One region of the Streptomyces sp. NPDC012769 genome, then DNA from elsewhere that is predicted to be linked to it. Evidence: predicted binding sites of a transcription regulator. Region 1 holds the regulator's gene; the other holds the start of a gene.
What was found. The regulator HrcA, encoded in region 1, represses chaperone genes, less so after heat shock. The targets are predictions, from matches to a motif close to TTNGCACTCNGNNNNNCNGAGTGCNAA.

Region 1 (7,532 bases):
CCGCGCGGTTCCATCGGGAAGACCCGGTGCTTGCCGAAGCGGTCCTCGAGCGTCACCGTGCCCGCCTCACAGCGGATCACCGCCCCGCAGAAGCCCGTCGAGACCTCCTCGACCACGAGGTCACGGTCCGCCGGGACCTCCGGGACGGGCGCCGAGCGCTTCCAAGGAGGTGTCAGATCCGGGTTGTAGCTGCGCATTCGGGGGACGTTATGCGACGGAGAAGCGCCGTGCCAGTTCATGGCGCTGGCGTCGCACGAACGTGGCGTCGACCACCGCCCCGTGGCCCGGCACGTACACCGCGTCGTCGCCGCCCAGGGCCAGTAGGCGGTCCAGGGCGTCCGGCCAGCGGGCCGGGATCGCGTCCGGGCCTGCCTGGGGTTCGCCCGACTCCTCGACCAGGTCGCCGCAGAAGACGATCTCCCGCTCGGCCGGGACGAGGAGCGCCAGGTCGTGGCCCGAGTGGCCCGGCCCCACGTTGGCCAGCAGCACCTGCCGGCCGCCCAGGTCGAGGGTCCACTCGCCCGAGACGGTGTGGCGCGGTGCGACCAGCACCTCGGCCGCCTCCGCCGCGGCCCGCTCGTCGACCCCCTGCCGTACCGCGTCCGTCCGCAGCTCCTCCCGGTCCCGCGGCAGCAGGGTGTCCATGCCGACCGCCCCGAAGACCTCGGCCCCCGCGAAGACCGCCGTCCCGAGCACATGGTCGAAGTGCGGATGGCTGAGTGCGACATGCGTCACCCTGCGCCCGCCCGTGAGTTCCGCCACCTGGGCGTGCAGCTCCGCACCCTGTGCGAGGGTGGCGCCGGTGTCGTACAGCAGGACCGCGTCACGGCCGATGACCAGGCCCGCGGTGGCGTCCCAGCCCGGCAGTCGCCGCCTGCCGACCCCCTCCCCGAGCCGCTCCCAGCCGAGCTCTTCCCATCGCTCCGTACGGGCGTCTTCCCCATTCATGTCCATGCGACGACGCTATCGGGCACGACCCCTCCGACCCCGCCTCCTTGCCAGGAGCGATGTCGGCCGCCGTACACTGGCCGGGGGATTCCTGGCACTCGGGCAGGGCGAGTGCCAAAAGCGGAGCAACCGGAACCGGATCGACAGCTGGAGGTGCGCGCGATGCTCAGCGAACGCAGACTCGAGGTGCTGCGCGCCATCGTCCAGGACTACGTCGGGACGGAGGAGCCGGTCGGCTCCAAGGCGCTGACCGAGCGGCACAAACTCGGCGTCTCGCCGGCCACCGTGCGCAACGACATGGCGGTCCTGGAGGAGGAGGGCTACATCGCCCAGCCTCACACCAGTGCCGGGCGCATCCCCACCGACAAGGGCTACCGCCTCTTCGTGGACCGGTTGGCCGGCGTCAAGCCGCTGTCGACCCCCGAGCGGCGGGCGATCCACAACTTCCTCGACGGGGCCGTCGACCTCGACGACGTCGTCGGCCGCACGGTCCGGCTGCTCGCGCAGCTGACCCGGCAGGTCGCCGTCGTGCAGTACCCCTCGCTGACCCGTTCGACGGTGCGGCACGTGGAACTGCTGTCGCTCGCGCCCGCCCGGCTGATGCTGGTGCTCATCACCGACACCGGCCGCGTCGAGCAGCGGGTGATCGACTGCCCGGCACCCTTCGGCGAGACCTCCCTCGCCGACCTGCGGGCCCGGCTCAACAGCCGGGTCGTCGGCCGCCGCTTCGCGGACGTGCCGCAGCTGGTGCAGGACCTGCCGGAGTCCTTCGAGGAGTCGGAGGACCGCGCCACGGTCTCGACCGTGCTCGCGACCCTCCTGGAGACCCTCGTGGAGGAGCACGAGGAGCGGCTCATGATCGGCGGCACCGCCAATCTGACCCGCTTCGGACACGACTTCCCCCTGACGATCAGGCCCGTCCTGGAAGCCCTTGAGGAGCAGGTCGTGCTCCTCAAGCTGCTCGGCGAGGCCAAGGAATCGGGCATGACCGTACGGATCGGGCACGAGAACGCCCACGAGGGACTGACGTCCACGTCGGTCGTCTCGGTCGGCTACGGTTCCGGCGGCGAGGCAGTCGCCAAACTCGGCGTGGTCGGACCGACCCGCATGGACTACCCCGGAACGATGGGAGCGGTACGCGCAGTGGCACGTTACGTCGGACAGATCCTGGCGGAGTCGTAAGTGGCCACGGACTATTACGCCGTCCTCGGCGTGCGTCGAGACGCTTCGCAGGACGAGATCAAGAAGGCTTTCCGGCGACTCGCCCGCGAGCTTCACCCGGACGTGAACCCGGACCCGAAGACGCAGGAGCGGTTCAAGGAGATCAACGCCGCGTACGAGGTCCTGTCGGACCCGCAGAAGAAGCAGGTCTACGACCTCGGCGGCGACCCCCTGTCCTCCTCCGGAGGCGGCGGGGCCGGCGGCTTCGGCGCGGGCGGGTTCGGCAACTTCTCGGACATCATGGACGCCTTCTTCGGTACGGCGTCCCAGCGCGGCCCGCGCTCGCGCACCCGGCGCGGCCAGGACGCGATGATCCGTCTGGAGGTCACCCTCGACGAGGCCGCCTTCGGCACCACGAAGGACATCCAGGTCGACACGGCCGTCGTCTGCACCACCTGCTCGGGCGAGGGCGCCGCGCCCGGCACCTCCGCGCAGACCTGTGACATGTGCCGCGGCCGCGGTGAGGTCTCCCAGGTCACCCGGTCCTTCCTGGGCCAGGTCATGACCTCCCGTCCCTGCCCGCAGTGCCAGGGCTTCGGCACCGTCGTCCCGACCCCGTGCCCCGAGTGCGCGGGCGACGGCCGGGTCCGTTCCCGTCGCACCCTCACGGTCAAGATCCCGGCCGGTGTCGACAACGGCACCCGGATCCAGCTCGCCGGCGAGGGCGAGGTCGGCCCGGGCGGCGGCCCGGCCGGCGACCTGTACGTCGAGATCCACGAGCTCCCGCACGAGGTCTTCCAGCGGCGCGGCGACGACCTGCACTGCACGGTCACCCTCCCCATGACGGCGGCCTCGCTCGGTACGAAGGTGCAGCTCCAGACCCTCGACGGTCTGGAGGACGTGGACATCCGCCCGGGCACCCAGTCCGGCCAGTCCATCCCCCTGCACGGCCGCGGCGTCACCCACCTGCGCGGCGGCGGCCGGGGCGACCTGATCGTCCACGTCGAGGTCCAGACCCCGTCGAAGCTCGACCCGGAGCAGGAGCGCCTGCTGCGCGAGCTGGCCAAGCTGCGCGGCGAGGAGCGCCCGACGGGGCAGTTCCAGCCGGGGCAGCAGGGGCTGTTCTCGCGTCTGAAGGATGCGTTCAACGGGCGGTAGGCGCTCTGCCGGGGGTCCGGGGGTCGCCCCCCGGGCAGGCACAGTCAGCCGGGGCAGTAGGGGCTGTTCTCGCGTCTGAAGGATGCGTTCAACGGGCGCTGAGCCCGATGCCTGAGCCACGGGGCCCCGCACCATGTGAGGGGCCCCGTGGCGATTCGGCGCCGTCACACCGGCATGGCACGATGCCTGCATGTCCACCGCGCTGAACGATCTCTCTCGTCATCCGATCGTGCAGGCCCCCATGGCGGGTGGCGCCTCCTGCCCGGAGCTCGTCGGTGCCGTGTGCGAGGCGGGGGCGCTCGGGTTCCTGGCCGGGGGGTACAAGACGGCGGGCGGGCTCTACCAGGAGATCAAGCAGGTCCGCGGGCTCACCGGCCGGCCCTTCGGGGTCAACCTCTTCATGCCGCCGAGCGGCCAGCCCGCCGACCCCGCCGCCGTCGAGGTCTACCGCCACCAGCTGGCCGGCGAGGCCGGCTGGTACGAGACCGAGCTCGGCGACGCCGACCAGGGCAGGGACGACGGGTACGACGCCAAGCTGGCGATCCTCCTCGACGACCCCGTGCCGGTCGTCTCCTTCACCTTCGGCTGCCCCGACCGTGACGCGCTGCACGCCCTCGACCGCGTCGGTACGTTCACCATCGTCACCGTCACCTCCGTCGAGGAGGCCCGTACCGCCGAGCGCGCCGGGGCGGACGCGATCTGTGTGCAGGGCACCGAGGCGGGCGGGCACCAGGGCACCCACCGGGACGATCCGGCCGACGGGCCCTCCGCCGGCCGCGGCCGCGGGTTGCTGCCGCTGCTGACCGAGGTGCGGGAGAGCGTCGGGCTGCCGATCGTCGCGACCGGCGGGATCATGCGCGGCCGGCAGATCGCCGCCGTGCTCGCGGCCGGAGCCGACGCCGCCCAGCTCGGCACCGCCTTCCTGGTCTGCCCCGAGTCGGGGGCGCACCCGCTGCACAAGCGGGCCCTGACCGACCCCCTCTTCGTCCGCACCGAGCTCACCAGGGCCTTCTCCGGGCGGCCGGCCCGGGGCCTGGTGAACCGTTTCGTGCGGGAGCACGGGCCGTACGCGCCCGCCGCCTACCCCGAGGTCCACCACCTCACCGCCCCGCTGCGCAAGGCCGCCGCGACCGCGGGCGACCCGCAGGGCATGGCCCTGTGGGCCGGGCAGGGCCACCGCCTCGCGCGGGAGCTCCCGGCCGGCCGGCTCGTGGAGGTCCTCGCCGCCGAACTCGACACGGCCCTCGCCGGGCTGCCGCACAGCACCAGGAGCACATCGTGACCGCACCCGTCTTCGTCGTCGACGCCGTGCCCGCCGTCGGCGGGTTCCTCCTCGACGGGCCCGAGGGCCGCCACGCCGTGTCCGTGAAGCGGCTGCGCGCGGGGGAGGAGCTGGTGCTCACCGACGGGCAGGGTGCCTGGGCCGCGTGCGTGGTCGCCGCCGCCGAGGGCAAGGACCAGCTGACCGTCGAGGTCACCGCCGTCCACGAGGACCCCGCGCCCACGCCCCGTATCACCGTCGTCCAGGCCCTGCCCAAGGGCGACCGCGGCGAACTGGCCGTCGAGACCATGACGGAGACCGGCGTGGACGCGATCGTGCCGTGGGCCGCGTCCCGCTGCATCACCCAGTGGAAGGGCGACCGGGGACTGAAGGCCCTCGCCAAGTGGCGGGCCACCGCCCGCGAGGCCGGCAAGCAGTCGCGCCGCACCCGCTTCCCCGAGGTCACCGACCTGATGTCGTCCAAGCAGGTCGCCGCGCTCCTCGCCGACGCCGACCTCGCGGCCGTCCTGCACGAGGACCGCGCGCACCCGAGCGGCGCCCTGGCGACCGCCGAACTGCCCGAGAAGGGTTCGATCGTCCTCGTCGTGGGTCCCGAAGGCGGGGTGTCCCCGGACGAGTTGGCGCTGTTCGAGGAGGCCGGCGCCAGGCCGTACCGCCTCGGGCACAGCGTGCTGCGCACCTCCACGGCCGGTACGGCGGCCGCGGCCCTCGTGCTCGGGCGGACCGGGCGCTGGTCGTGAGCGCTGTCGGTGGGCCCCGCTAGCATGCGGGTGTACGGATGATCGACAGAGGCGAGGAGGCCCGGGCCATGGCCGGAGAGCCACAGAGCGACTGCCTGTTCTGCAAGATCGCGGAGGGGGAGGTGCCGGCGACGATCGTGCGCGAGACCGAGACGACGGTGGCGTTCCGCGACATCAACCCGCAGGCGCCCACGCACGTCCTGGTCATCCCGCGGCTGCACTACGCCGACGCCGCGTCCCTGGCCGCCGCCGCGCCGACCGTCGCCGCCGACGTGCTGCGCGAGGCCGGCGAGGTCGCCGCGCAGGAGAAGGTCGACGGCAGCGGCTTCCGGATCGTCTTCAACACGGGCGTCGGCGCCGGCCAGACCGTCTTCCACGCCCACGCGCACGTCCTCGGCGGCCGCGGCCTCAACTGGCCCCCCGGATAGGTCAGGACGGATCGTTCCCTTGTCCGTACGCGAACTGGTCGTCCTCGGCACGGCCAGCCAGGTCCCGACCCGGCACCGCAACCACAACGGCTATCTGCTGCGCTGGGACGGGCAGGGCATCCTCTTCGACCCCGGCGAGGGCACCCAGCGGCAGATGCTCAGGGCCGGGGTGGCGGCGCACGACCTGCACCGGATCTGCGTCACCCACTTCCACGGCGACCACTCGCTCGGCCTGGCCGGGGTCATCCAGCGGATCAACCTCGATCAGGTCCCGCACCCGGTCACCGCGCACTACCCGGAGAGCGGGCAGCGCTTCTTCGAGCGGCTGCGGTACGCGACGGCCTACCGCGAGACGGTGAAGCTGGCCGAGGCGCCGGTCGCCGCCGACGGGCCGCTCGCGGTCACCGAGGCGTACACGCTGGACGCGCGCCGGCTCTCCCATCCGGTGGAGTCCTACGGCTACCGGCTGGTCGAGCCGGACGGGCGCCGGATCCTGCCCGAGCGGCTGGCGGCGTTCGGCATCAAGGGCCCCGACGTGGGCCGGATCCAGCGCGAGGGCGCCCTGGGCGGCGTCACCCTGGAGCAGGTGAGCGAGGTCCGGCGCGGACAGCGGTTCGCCTTCGTCATGGACACCCGGCTGTGCGACGGGGTGTACGCGCTCGCGGAGGGCGCCGACATGCTCGTGATCGAGTCGACCTTCCTCGACGAGGACGTCCAGCTCGCCGTCGACCACGGCCATCTGACGGCCGGCCAGGCCGCGGCGGTCGCGCGGGACGCGGGCGTGCGGCACCTGGTGCTGACGCACTTCTCGCAGCGGTACACCGACCCGGAGGAGTTCGAGCGGCAGGCGCGGGCGGCCGGGTTCGAGGGGGAACTGAGCATCGCCCAGGACCTGATGAGGGTCCCCGTACCGAAGAGATAGAAGCAGCACGTGCCCGTACCGAAAGCCGAACTTCACCTCCACATCGAAGGCACCCTCGAACCCGAGCTGGCCTTCGCGCTCGCCGCGCGCAACGGCGTCACCCTGCCGTACGCGGACACGGAGGCGCTGCGCCAGGCATACCGCTTCAGCGACCTGCAGTCCTTCCTGGACCTGTACTACGCCCTGATGGCGGTCCTGCGCACCGCCGACGACTTCACCGAGCTCGCCGACGCTTATCTGGCGCGGGCCGCGGAGCAGGGTGTGCGGCACGCCGAGATCTTCTTCGACCCGCAGGCGCACACGGCGCGCGGGGTGCCGATCGGGGTGGTCGTGGAGGGCCTCGCCGCGGCCCTGGACCGCGCCGAGGAGCGGCACGGGATCTCGACGCGGCTCATCATGTGCTTCCTGCGCGACGAGTCGGCGGAGTCGGCGATGGCGACGCTGGAGGCCGCGAAGCCGTATCTGGACCGGATCACGGGAGTGGGGCTCGACTCGGCGGAGGTCGGTCATCCGCCGGCGAAGTTCCGCGAGGTGTACGAGGAGGCCGCCCGGCTCGGTCTGCGGCGGGTCGCTCACGCGGGGGAGGAGGGCCCGGCGGAGTACGTCCGCGAGGCCCTCGACGTCCTGGGGGTGGAGCGGATCGACCACGGTCTGCGCTGCCTGGAGGACCCGTCGCTGGTCGAGCGGCTCGTCCGGGAGCGGGTGCCGCTGACGCTGTGTCCGCTGTCCAACGTGCGGCTGCGGGCGATCGACGTCCTGGAGGAGCACCCGCTGCGGACGATGCTGGAGGCGGGCCTGCTGGCGACGGTCAACTCCGACGACCCCGCCTACTTCGGCGGCTACGTCGGCGACACCTTCGACGCGGTCAGGGACGCCCTGTCCCTGACCCCGGA
Region 2 (7,532 bases), on a different contig from region 1:
GTACGGTCCGTGGAGCCCGAGTCGATCACCACCAGCTCGTCCACCAGCGGCACCGCGCCGGTCATCAGCTCGCGGCGGATCACGGAGACGATCGCGCCGACCGTCGCCTCCTCGTTCAGCGCCGGCAGCACGACGCTGACCTTCGTGCCCCGCTTGGCGGCGAGGATCCGCTCCAGCGGACGGTCGGCCACCGACCAGGACCGCCGGGCCAGCCAGCGCTCCACTTCTTCCAGCAACGTGATCTCCATCTCGCGGATCGGACGACCGTCTCCACCTCGGAAGGCTTCGGTTACAGTCTTGAACAACGCGGATGCCCGATGCATGTCGGGGTGCCGACCGCGTTCCACAATCGAATACCGCTCATCCAGAGGGGCAGAGGGAAACGGCCCGTTGAAGCCCCGGCAACCCTCCAGTCGGTTACTCGTCCTCCAGCGAGGCTCCCGGCTAGGGAAGGTGCCAAATCCGTCTCATGGCGAAATGCGTCATGAGGAAGATGAGGAGAAAGGGCCTCGCCTCCATGGCTGTACAGACGGTTGCAACCACCGCCACCCCCCAGACCCCGGTCGACCTCGGTCCCGCGTCCGGACTCTCCTGCCGCGAATGCGGTGAGACCTTCGCGCTCGGCCCGATCTTCGCCTGTGAGCTCTGTTTCGGCCCGCTCGAGGTCGCCTACGACCTGCCCACCGGTGACCCCGAGGCCCTGCGCAAGCAGATCGAGGCCGGGCCCGCCAACATCTGGCGCTACGCCCCGCTCCTGCCCGTCCCCGCCGACGTCGCCGAGAAGCCCAACCTGAACCCCGGCTGGACCAAGCTCGTCCAGGCCGACAACCTGGCCCGCGAGATCGGCGTCGAGCCCGGCAAGCTGTTCGTCAAGGACGACTCCGGCAACCCGACCCACTCCTTCAAGGACCGGGTCGTCGCCCAGGCCATCGAGGCCGCCCGCGCCTTCGGCTTCACCACCCTCTCCTGCTCCTCCACGGGCAACCTGGCCGGCGCCGTCGGCGCCGCCGCCGCCCGGGCCGGCTTCCGCTCCTGCGTGTTCATCCCGCACGACCTGGAGCAGGGCAAGGTCGTCATGGCCGGTGTCTACGGCGGTGACCTCGTCGCCATCGAGGGCAACTACGACGACGTCAACCGCTTCTGCTCGGAGCTCATCGGCGACCCGCTCGGCGAGGGCTGGGGCTTCGTGAACGTCAACCTCCGCCCGTACTACGGCGAGGGCTCCAAGACGCTCGCGTACGAGATCTGCGAGCAGCTCGGCTGGGTCATCCCGGACCAGCTGGTCATCCCGATCGCCTCGGGCTCGCAGCTCACGAAGATCGACAAGGGTCTCCAGGAGCTCATCAAGCTCGGCCTGGTCGAGGACAAGCCGTACAAGATCTTCGGCGCCCAGGCCGAGGGCTGCTCCCCGGTCTCCGCCGCGTTCAAGGCCGGTCACGACGTGGTCCGCCCGCAGAAGCCGAACACCATCGCCAAGTCGCTGGCGATCGGCAACCCGGCGGACGGCCCGTACGTCCTCGACATCGCCCGCCGCACCGGCGGCGCCGTGGAGGACGTGAACGACGAGCAGGTCGTCGACGCGATCAAGGTCCTGGCCCGCACCGAGGGCATCTTCGCCGAGACGGCGGGCGGGGTGACCGTCGGTGTGACGAGGAAGCTCGTCGAGGCCGGCCTCATCGACCCCTCGCTCACCACCGTGGTGCTGAACACCGGCGACGGGCTCAAGACCCTCGACGCCGTTGCCGACACCTCTCAGGCGACCGCCACCATCCGCCCGAGCCTCGACGCGTTCCGCGACGCCGGCCTGGCCCACTGAGACCCGCCCTAGCGCGCCGAAAGGTTACGTAGACATGGCCGTGAACGTCCGCATCCCCACCATCCTCCGCACCTACACGGGCGGCCAGGCCGAGGTCCCGGCCGAGGGCGCGACCCTCGCCGAGGTCATCGCCGACCTGGAGAAGAACCACACCGGCATCGCCGCCCGCGTCCTGGACGACCAGGGCAAGCTGCGCCGCTTCGTCAACGTGTACGTGAACGACGACGACGTGCGCTTCGAGCAGGGCCTGGAGACGGCGACGCCGGACGGCGCGGGCGTCTCGATCATCCCGGCGGTCGCCGGCGGCTGCTGAGCCCCGTCGGGCCCGGTCCCGGTGATCTCCGTTTTATAGAATTGCCCCTTCCGCTTCTAGAAGCGGAAGGGGCAATTCTGCATGGTTGAGCGCGGTAGAGTTGGGGAAGTCCCCTCAGCTGCTCATGCCAGGCGCATATGAGAATGCGTCGCCGCTCGACAAGATGCAGCCAAAGTGCCCGTGCCTTGTGTACCTTCTGCGCGCTTTGCCGGGCCCGACTTGCCCCGGAATTCAAGGGATTCTCCCCAATTCCCCTTTCCGGCGTGCCCAGAATTCTCGTCCGATTGACCTGTTGCAGAGGGCAGTTGGGCAGATACATTCAGCCGCGGTCGACGCGTTCCGGCGCAGGGTCTGACCCGGGTCCGCGAAGTGCGGTCCCGCGCAAGGGCCAGTAATAGGGGAGTTAGGCATGGCTCAGGGCACCGTCAAGTGGTTCAACGCGGAGAAGGGCTACGGCTTCATCGCGGTCGACGGTGGTGCGGATGTTTTCGTCCACTACAGCGCGATCCAGATGGACGGATACCGCACCCTCGAAGAGGGTCAGCGGGTCGAGTTCGAGATCTCGCAGGGCCAGAAGGGTCCGCAGGCGGACATGGTCAAGCTCGCCGTCTGAGCGCGGCGCGATCGGCCACCGACGCACTTCCGTCGAGGGGCCCGCATCCTGACCGGGATGCGGGCCCCTCGCACGTGTCCGGATCGGGGCCCTCGCGCCTGCCCCCCTCACCTACGTCACGAGGGGCGTCACGACGTACCTCGGAGGCTCTCGATCTGCGGGAGTCGCTTGCACTCTCCTAGGGCGAGTGCTAATCATTGGCGTTAGCACTCTGAAGGTGAGAGTGCTTACGAGGATCGGGCAGACGAGGTCGCAGGCCGCGTGGGGCAAGGAACCACGAGGCTCGCGGGCCGTCCGTCGCGGGCGTCGGCGCGGTCCAGGAGCGTTATCCACCCCATGTCCGGGAGGACCACTTCACATGGCCAAGATCATCGCGTTCGACGAGGAGGCCCGGCGCGGTCTCGAGCGCGGCATGAACCAGCTCGCTGACGCCGTCAAGGTCACCCTCGGCCCCAAGGGTCGCAACGTCGTCCTCGAGAAGAAGTGGGGCGCCCCCACGATCACCAACGATGGTGTCTCCATCGCCAAGGAGATCGAGCTCGAGGACCCGTACGAGAAGATCGGCGCCGAGCTGGTCAAGGAAGTCGCCAAGAAGACGGACGACGTCGCCGGCGACGGTACGACCACCGCGACCGTTCTCGCCCAGGCGCTGGTCCGCGAGGGCCTGCGCAACGTCGCCGCCGGCGCCAACCCGATGGCTCTGAAGCGCGGCATCGAGAAGGCCGTCGAGGCCGTCTCCGGCGCCCTGCTCGAGCAGGCGAAGGACGTCGAGACCAAGGAGCAGATCGCCTCCACGGCCTCCATCTCCGCCGCCGACACCCAGATCGGCGAGCTCATCGCCGAGGCCATGGACAAGGTCGGCAAGGAAGGCGTCATCACCGTCGAGGAGTCCCAGACCTTCGGTCTGGAGCTGGAGCTCACCGAGGGTATGCGCTTCGACAAGGGCTACATCTCGGCGTACTTCGCCACCGACATGGAGCGTATGGAGGCGTCCCTGGACGACCCGTACATCCTGATCGTCAACTCCAAGGTCTCCTCGGTGAAGGACCTGCTCCCGCTCCTCGAGAAGGTCATGCAGTCGGGCAAGCCGCTGCTGATCATCGCCGAGGACGTCGAGGGCGAGGCCCTGTCGACCCTGGTCGTCAACAAGATCCGTGGCACCTTCAAGTCCGTCGCCGTCAAGGCCCCGGGCTTCGGCGACCGTCGCAAGGCCATGCTGAACGACATCGCCATCCTCACCGGCGGCACGGTCATCTCCGAGGAGGTCGGCCTCAAGCTGGAGAACGCGGGCCTCGACCTGCTGGGCCGCGCCCGCAAGGTCGTCATCACCAAGGACGAGACCACCATCGTCGACGGTGCCGGTGACAGCGAGCAGGTCGCCGGTCGCGTGAACCAGATCCGCGCCGAGATCGAGAACAGCGACTCGGACTACGACCGCGAGAAGCTCCAGGAGCGCCTGGCCAAGCTCGCCGGTGGCGTCGCCGTCATCAAGGCCGGTGCCGCGACCGAGGTCGAGCTCAAGGAGCGCAAGCACCGCATCGAGGACGCCGTCCGCAACGCGAAGGCGGCCGTCGAGGAGGGCATCGTCGCCGGTGGTGGCGTGGCCCTGCTGCAGGCCTCCTCGGTCTTCGAGAAGCTCGACCTCGACGGTGACGAGGCGACCGGCGCCAACATCGTCAAGCTGGCCCTGGAGGCCCCGCTCAAGCAGATCGCCGTCAACGGTGGTCTCGAGGGTGGCGTCATCGTCGAGAAGGTGCGCAACCTGCCCGTCGGCCACGGCCTGAACGCCGCGACCGGTGAGTACGTCGACATGATCGCCGAGGGCATCATCGACCCGGCGAAGGTGACCCGTTCCGCGCTGCAGAACGCGTCCTCCATCGCGGCCCTGTTCCTCACCACCGAGGCCGTCATCGCCGACAAGCCGGAGAAGGCCGCCGCGCCGGCCGGCGGCGGCATGCCGGGCGGTGACATGGACTTCTGATCCTCGTCTCCCAGAGGATCGGCGGTTCATCGCTGAACGACGAAGGGCGGCACCCCCCCAGGGGGGTGCCGCCCTTCCGTCATGAGCCGGCCCGGCCGCGGCCGCGGACTGGACCGGGTTCGTGGGCGGGGTGATCCTGGAGGGGCAGGGAGGTCCGGGACCTGATCGGCGGGAGAGCGCCATGATCACGCTGCTGACCACACCGGCGGACCGCGAGCTCGTCATCACCCGCACCTTCGACGCGCCCGTCGGGCGGGTGTGGGAGGCGTGGACGCGGCCGGAGCACGTGCGCGAGTGGTACGGCGTCTCGGCGCTGACCATGTCCGTCTGCGAGATCGATCTGCGGCCGGGCGGCCGCTGGCGCTGGGGCCAGCGGACCCCGGACGGCCAGGAGATCGTCTTCTCCGGCACGTACGAGGAGATCGTCCCGGCCGAACGCCTCGTCTACACCGAGGTCTTCGAGCAGATGCCGGGCGGGGAACCGGTCCGCGTGATCCTCGCCTTCGACGCCACCCCCGACGGCGGCACCGCCCTGACCAGCACGTCCTTCTGGCCCTCGACGGAGATCCGCGACCAGGCGCTGGCGGCGGGCATGGAGTCGGGCGTGCGCGAACAGTACGACCGGCTCGCGGAGCACCTGCGCGCCATGTGACGAGCCGACCGCCCTTGGCTAGACCTGGTAGCGGAGCAGCGCCCGGGCGAGGGGCTCGCCGGTGCGGCGGGCGTGGGCGGTGCGGGCCTTGACCTCGCGCAGGGTGCGGGGGCGCCAGCCGGGCCCGCCGCAGCAGCTCTTGTGGAAGCCGATCCCCGCGTTCAGGACGACGGACAGCGCCCGCCAGGCGTTCGTGTCACGGCGCCGCGGCGCCGCGAACGCCGACCCGGCATGGATCATCACCCGCGCGCAGCGCGGACAGCGCCGCTCGCGCTCGGGTCCGTGGAACTGCTTGTACGAGGCCCGGCACGGCAGGCACACGTAGGAGGTCTTGCCGTGGCTCATGGGAGGAGCGTACGGGCCCGGGCCCGGCGGGCGGCAAGCGAATTCCGGTGCCGGTGCGGTCCGGACGTTCCCGGGCCGGTCGTACGTTCCTAGGCTGGGGATCATGGAGCTCTCCGCGATCACCCTCGACTGCGCCGACCCGCCGGCGCTCGCCGACTTCTACCACCGGGCCACCGGCCTGCCGCTCCACCCGGGGAACCACGCCGACTTCGCCGGCCTCCAGCGCGACGGCGGCCTCCTCCTCGGCTTCCAGCGCGTCGACGACTACCGCGCCCCGGACTGGCCCGGCCAGGGCGTCCCCCAGCAGCTGCACCTGGACTTCGCCGTCGACGACCTGCCCGAGGCCGAGTCCCGGCTCCTCGCCCTGGGCGCCCGGAAGCCGGACTTCCAGCCGGACGAGGAGCGTTTCGTGGTGCTCCTCGACCCGGCCGGTCACCCGTTCTGCCTGGTGCGGCGGCGAGACACGCCTAGTCCTGGCTCAGTGGGTCAATAGCACAGGCAGGGGTCGCTCTCGTGGCCGAGCTGCGGGATGTCGCGCTCTCGCAGGGCGCCCGAGAACGCGTGGATCTCGTCGATGTCGCCCTTGAAATACTCGCCCCAGCCGTCGGCGGTGTGACCGCGGCCCACCTGGAACGGGCCGGTGCTCTGCCAGCCGTTGGGGAGGTGAGCGGTGGCCTGGGCGTTGGTGTTCCCGTCGGCGTACAGCCGGATCGTGTCGGTGGCGTCGTCGTAGACGATGACCAGTCGGATGCCGTTGCCGCTGTCCCCGGCCGGTCCCGCGATCTGGGCGACGACCTTCTCGGGCGCGCCCGCCTCGTCGCGCTCGGGCACGACCAGTTGCCAGGCGTACGTCGACGGCTCGTAGCGCAGCCTGAACCCGTCGGTGTGCTCACCGGCCTGTGAAAGCACGGTCATCGGCCGTGTGGCATCGGCTTCCTGGATGCGGGCCACCACGCCGATGGTGAAGCTGTCACCGGTGTCGACCAGGGGGCCGTCGAGGGCCGCGTGGCCGCTCTCGCCGTCGAGGGCGAGGTTCCCGTCACCGGCCAGCGGATAGGGCTTCCACCGGCAGTCGGGGTCGATGTCCGGTTCGGGGACGCAGGAGTTGTCCGGCACCGGGAAGATCGACGCCCCGGCCGATAGCCTCAGCGGCGCGCCACCGTTGTTCTCGGGCGTGAGGCCGTCGGTCGCGGTGCTGAAGGACCAGTGGCCGAGCTGCCACCCCTTGCGGTGGGGGAGTTCGGTCACCTCGTCCGGGACGACGAGCCGGTCGTAGGCGCGGACGTCGCCGATGTCTCCGTTCCAGCGGTGCTTGTAGCCGTGCTCCGTGAGGATCCGGCCGATCTGGAACGCGCCGCTCGCCGCGGCGGGCGTGGCCTCGACCGCGCTGCCGACCTCGTGGCCGTTGACGTACAGCCGGGCGCGGCCGGTCTCGGCGTCGTAGAGCCCGAGCAGGTAGGCCCATTCGCCGGTCTCGGGGGCGCCACCCCGGACCGTCGCGTCGCCGATGGAGAAGCTCCACGCCGGCGCTCCGGTCTCCGGGGCGTCGAGGCCGAGGGCGTAGACCGCTCCGGCCGTGGCGTCCTGGCCGGCCACGGTCATGGGTCGGCCGGTCTCGGCCGGGCGTACCCAGGCTCCCACGGCGAAGGTGCCGCCGGTGTCGACGGCCGGGGTGTCCGTGGTGAGGTAGGCGTGGCTGCTGCCGTCGAGGGTCGCGGTGGCGGTGAGCGGGGTGCCCGAGGGGGCGGGGCCGCCGAAGGTCACACCCTTGCCGGCCTGAGCCGGCTTGCCCGTCTCGGCGACGGCGGTGGT

Region 2: the regulator HrcA is predicted to act here: its motif matches at 2,910-2,936, upstream of groL (chaperonin GroEL).

The regions. Positions count from the first base shown of each region.
Region 1 covers NZ_JBIBCP010000002.1:491,974-499,505, forward strand. Annotated here, with positions in the region: gene ACFY7C_RS11020 (DUF3097 domain-containing protein) at 1-197, opposite strand, end outside; gene ACFY7C_RS11025 (MBL fold metallo-hydrolase) at 208-954, opposite strand; gene hrcA (heat-inducible transcriptional repressor HrcA) at 1,111-2,130, shown strand; gene dnaJ (molecular chaperone DnaJ) at 2,131-3,267, shown strand; gene ACFY7C_RS11040 (nitronate monooxygenase) at 3,458-4,549, shown strand; gene ACFY7C_RS11045 (16S rRNA (uracil(1498)-N(3))-methyltransferase) at 4,546-5,289, shown strand; gene ACFY7C_RS11050 (histidine triad nucleotide-binding protein) at 5,358-5,717, shown strand; gene ACFY7C_RS11055 (ribonuclease Z) at 5,737-6,639, shown strand; gene ACFY7C_RS11060 (adenosine deaminase) at 6,649-7,532, shown strand, end outside.
Region 2 covers NZ_JBIBCP010000009.1:134,939-142,470, forward strand. Annotated here, with positions in the region: gene ACFY7C_RS35175 (glucosyl-3-phosphoglycerate synthase) at 1-236, opposite strand, end outside; SAM riboswitch class I at 358-500, shown strand; gene thrC (threonine synthase) at 518-1,816, shown strand; gene ACFY7C_RS35185 (MoaD/ThiS family protein) at 1,851-2,129, shown strand; gene ACFY7C_RS35190 (cold-shock protein) at 2,539-2,742, shown strand; gene groL (chaperonin GroEL) at 3,101-4,723, shown strand; gene ACFY7C_RS35200 (SRPBCC family protein) at 4,905-5,375, shown strand; gene ACFY7C_RS35205 (deoxyxylulose-5-phosphate synthase) at 5,394-5,720, opposite strand; gene ACFY7C_RS35210 (VOC family protein) at 5,824-6,213, shown strand; gene ACFY7C_RS35215 (LamG-like jellyroll fold domain-containing protein) at 6,207-7,532, opposite strand, start outside.